One region of the Megasphaera vaginalis (ex Srinivasan et al. 2021) genome, then DNA from elsewhere that is predicted to be linked to it. Evidence: riboswitches for the same ligand, from Rfam matches in the RefSeq annotation. Region 1 holds a riboswitch; the other holds the start of a gene.
What was found. A riboswitch is a leader RNA that binds a small molecule or an ion and turns the genes downstream of it on or off. The one in region 1 is predicted to bind thiamine pyrophosphate.

Region 1 (2,401 bases):
GGTTTTCACCACGGCATCAGCCGTAAGATTATGCGCGCTTACCGGTATGTTCACATACCGAGCGAAGAAGAGTGGCGCATGATTCGAAAGGTTTCGACTTTTTTGGCTCTGGCTGAAGCATCGGATACGACATATGAGCAAATTATAAAAGATATTACCGTTGAGAGTGCCGATACGGTAATCGTTCTCGTCTTGGAAACGTATCCGGGCAGTTCTCATGAAGCGGTAAATTATGAAATGCAGCAGTTAAAAAAGCAGTTTAAGCGAGAATTCGATACGTCCCTGCTTTTTGTCTGGAAATAAAAAAAGCCGTCTCTTGATCAAGAGGCGGCTCCGTTTTTTTTAAATGATGGAAACATCTTCGCCGGCAAGAATTTTTTTCATCGTTCGGGCCGGACACATTTTGCCGCACATCGTACACGTTCCTTCACATTCAGGCGTGCTCGATTCATAGTAATTACGCGCCTTCACGGGATCAATAGCCAGGGAAATCATCGTTTCGAAATCAACTTCGACACGGGCCTTGCTCATGGCGTCATCCCAATCCTGCGCCCCCGGAATCCCTTTGGCGAGATCGGCGGCATGGGCGGCAATACGGGCGGCGATAATCCCTTCGCGCACGTCGTTGACATCGGGCAGACGGAGATGTTCTGCCGGCGTTACGTAACAAAGAAAATCGGCGCCGCAGGAACCGGCAATGGCGCCGCCGATAGCGCTCGTGATGTGGTCATAGCCGGGAGCCACATCTGTTACCAAGGGGCCGAGGACGTAGAACGGCGCATTGTGGCAAAGCCGTTTTTCCAGTTTCATATTGGCGGCGATTTCGGTCAACACCATATGGCCGGGACCTTCGATCATGACCTGTACGTTCCGTTCCCAGGCCCGTTTCGTCAGCTCGCCGAGCGTGATCAGCTCTTCAATCTGGGCGGCGTCCGTGGCGTCATGGGTACAGCCGGGACGGCAGGCATCGCCGAGGCTCAAGGTAACGTCGTATTCTTCACAAATATCGAGGAGACGGTCGTAATATTCATAGAACGGATTTTCCTGATCGTTCATTTCCATCCAGGCGAAAAGCAGGGAGCCGCCGCGGGAAACGACATTGGTCAGACGGGGATTCCGTTTGATCCGTTCGGCCGTCTTTCGATTCATGCCGCAGTGGATCGTCATGAAGTCGACGCCGTCTTCCGCATGTTTCTGCACGACATCGAAAAACTCTTCAACGGAAATATCCTTCAGTTCTTTGTCGAGCATGCCGACGGCGTCATACATCGGCACCGTACCGATCATGGCCGTTGACATGGCGACGAGACGGCGGCGGAAATCACTGGTTTTGCCGAAATTGCTCAAATCCATGATCGATTCGGTTTTCATGTCGATCGCATTCTGTACCTTTTCCAGTTCTTCTTTATAATCGTTGTGATCCTTGGATATGCCGAGATTCACATTGATCTTCGTGCGACAATTCATGCCGACGGCTTCGGGATCAAGACTGGTATGATTCTTGTTGGCCGGAATGGCGACTTTCCCTTCGGCAATCAGATTCATCAGCGTTTCAATCGGCATCTGTTCCTTTTTTGCGACGATTTCCATTTGTTTCGTCACGATGCCCTTTCTCGCGGCATCCATTTGGGTTGTGTAATGCATCTTTCTCCTCCTTGTATACGAAAAAAGCTCACCGTCATAGGTGAGCTTGTGAATCATTTGCAGCAGCTTCCCTACGGTAGGATTACCTACATCAGGTGAAAGGGTCAAATCCAAGTTTTCTCAGCCGAAACGGCTCCCCTAGCTTTTTTCTATTTTTTTACTATTGTACCGCATTGCCATGTCTTTAGCAAATAATTGTTTTTCTTATACTGAAATGATATACTGATGATAATACAATTCATTCCGTTTTATAGAAAAGGAGATGTGCCTATGAGATCAAACTGCTGGAAAATATGCCTTCTTACGTTGACGCTGGCGGCTTCTTCCTGCTTCGCCGCTCCGGCTTTTGCCGAAAACGGTCGTGATGCAGTCGTTAATGTGACGGGCTATGCCGAAGAACAGGTAAAACCGGACACTGCATACTTGACAATCGGTACGGTAAGCACGGCAAAGGAGGCGGAAAAAGCGCGCCAAGACAATAACCAGACCATGCGTGAAATAAAGAAGTCCGTCGAAGCCCTGGGCATTGCCGAAACGGACATGAAAACGATGAATTTCACGTTGTCTCCCAATTACGACAATAAAGGACAAAAAATTTTGTCTTATACGGTAAATAATATGTTGCAGGTGAAAATTTCCGATTTCGGCATGATTCCCCGCCTGATCACCACAGCCAGTACGTCGGGTGCCAATGAAATTCACAGCCTTTACTTTACCAATGAACACGTCGATGCGCTCCGCGCCGAATTGATCAACC
Region 2 (2,401 bases), on a different contig from region 1:
TATCCAGATCCTGCTTGGCGCCGGCGCCGGCTTCGTAAAGGGATTTGGCCCGTTCATATGCTAATTGCGTGTTAGTTACCTTATACTGCGCCTGGTCGCGTTTTGCTTCATAATCCTTGCCGTCCAAAGTGGCGACCGTTTCGCCTTTGGTTACGGTATCGTTTTCTTTAACCAGAACGGAACTGATGCGAGCCGTGATTTTCGGGGATACTTCGACGGAATTTACGGGGCTGATCGTACCGGTGGCGGAAACGGTGGATTTCAAATTCATGCGGGATACCTCGGCCGTCTCCACTGCCGAAGCCTGGCTTGCCGCTTCTTTTGCCTGGTAGTATTCATAGCCGCCGAAGGCGCACGCCGCGATGATAATGGCGGCAATCGCCATTTTCACTTTACTGTTTACTGTCATGTCATCACCTGATCGTTTTATGTTGTAATTGAGTATGGATATAACGCGAATCTTAAAGAATTCGCAGTTGCAACTCAGTATACCATGAATCGGGCAGGCGTGAAAGATTCGACAGGCGTCGGAGCGGATATTTACAACAAACTGTAACAAAATGACGGGAAACAGATGCGATGCCGAAGGATAAGATTGAAACCATCGTTAATCATGAAAAAGAGGTATGATGAAAACGTCGCCATCGTGCTGCTCGTGGTGTTGCCATGCGCGGGGAATACGGCTGCCGCAGCGGCGTTTTTTGCCTGACGTAACAGGACCTGTAAATAATATGAAAAACAACCTCGTATAAGCTTACGAGGTTGTTTTTTTTGTACGGTCACTGTACATGAAAGATGTATTTTTAAAGCATAGACATCTATTTGACAATGAATATCAGTCGGTTTATACTGTGAGTGACGATTAAGGGGAGCGCGATCACTGCTGAGAGGAAGACGAACTTCGACCCTAGAACCTGATGCGGATAATGCCGCCGTAGGAACAGTAAGTATACTTAGTGAGAGCATCTCTGTGATGCTCTTTTTTTGTGAAGGAGAACATGTGTCATGGAAACAGAAAAGACTTCAGTTTGGAATAATGGGCTCTTATGGTTCGGCGCCGGTATTTCCATTGCCGAAATATTAACGGGAATGCTGTTGGCTCCTTTAGGGTTTGCTGAAGGGAGCGCGGCAATTTTGATTGGACATGTTATCGGCGGCGCCGTTATGTATTATGCCGGACTTATCGGTGCACGTACCGGCAAAAGTGCGATGGAAACGGTGCAAATTTCCTTCGGGCAAAAGGGGGCGCTTCTTTTTGCCGGACTCAATGTCATTCAGCTTGTCGGCTGGACTGCCGTCATGGTGGCCAGTGCCGCCGTTGCCGCGAATACAATCGCCGGCACGGGAACTTCGTTTTGGAGTGTGATCATCGGCGCGTTCATCGCTTTGTGGATTCTTTTGGGTTTGAAGAACCTGGGAAAACTCAACGGGGTGGTCATGGCCGCTTTATTGTTGCTCACGATCGTTTTGAGTGGTGTCGTTTTTCATGGCGATGTGTCGCCGTCTGCAGGTGATATGACGTTTGGAGGCGCCGTCGAGCTGGCTGTTGCCATGCCGCTTTCATGGCTGCCGGTCATTTCCGATTATACGCGGACGGCAAAACGGCCGCAGCTAGCTACGGCGGCAAGCTGCGGCGCATATTTTGTTGCCAGTTGCTGGATGTTTCTGATCGGTATGGGTGCGGCTTTATACACCGGACAGGAGGATATTGCCGCAGTCATGGTTGAAGCCGGATTAGGTGCGGCGGGGATTTTGATCGTTTTGCTGTCGACGGTTACGACGACTTTTCTGGATGCCTTTTCCGCCGGTGTCAGCGGCCGGCGATTGCTGCCGCAGTTTTCGGAAAAGGGGTTGGCCTTGATCGCTTGTGTTGCCGGCGTGGTCTTGGCCATTTTGGCTGATGCAGAACGGTTTCAGGATTTTCTTTACCTCATCGGATCGGTCTTTGCTCCGATGACGGCCATATTGCTGACCGATTATTTTCTTCTCAAAGAAGATCACGGGGCTTCGGCTGTGAATTGGCTGAATCTCGTTCTCTGGGCAGGCGGATTCTTTCTTTACCGTTTTTTCCTTGACGTGGAAACGCCGTTGGGCATAACATTTCCTGTCGTCATCATCATTATGGCTGTCAGCGCAGCATGCCACAAGGCGCTGCGGCGATAAAATTATTTTTTAAAGCTTCTCGAAGAAAGCGCATTCATTGCAATGTGAAGGGCTTTCAGGCGAGGAGCTTTTTTATACATATGCGACTCCATACGGCGCAGGATGTCTCCCAGGGAGGTGACGGCTTCCACGATGTAGGGCCCTTTATTGAGCATGACGCATTCCGCCCGTTCACCCATGGCCGCGTCGGTGATTTCCGCCCGTGACGGCAAACCGGTCTTGACCATATTTTCCAATA

Region 2: it holds a riboswitch for thiamine pyrophosphate, as region 1 does, so the genes downstream of both, cytX (putative hydroxymethylpyrimidine transporter CytX) here and thiC (phosphomethylpyrimidine synthase ThiC) in region 1, are expected to answer to the same signal.

What each region holds. Positions count from the first base shown of each region.
Region 1 is NZ_AWXA01000043.1:36,337-38,737, forward strand. Features, by position in the region: gene HMPREF1250_RS07710 (Ppx/GppA phosphatase family protein) at 1-303, shown strand, start outside; gene thiC (phosphomethylpyrimidine synthase ThiC) at 343-1,644, opposite strand; TPP riboswitch at 1,696-1,794, opposite strand; gene HMPREF1250_RS07720 (SIMPL domain-containing protein) at 1,915-2,401, shown strand, end outside.
Region 2 is NZ_AWXA01000062.1:29,724-32,124, forward strand. Features, by position in the region: gene HMPREF1250_RS10300 (efflux RND transporter periplasmic adaptor subunit) at 1-409, opposite strand, end outside; TPP riboswitch at 856-958, shown strand; gene cytX (putative hydroxymethylpyrimidine transporter CytX) at 1,006-2,163, shown strand; gene HMPREF1250_RS10310 (pyruvate kinase) at 2,166-2,401, opposite strand, start outside.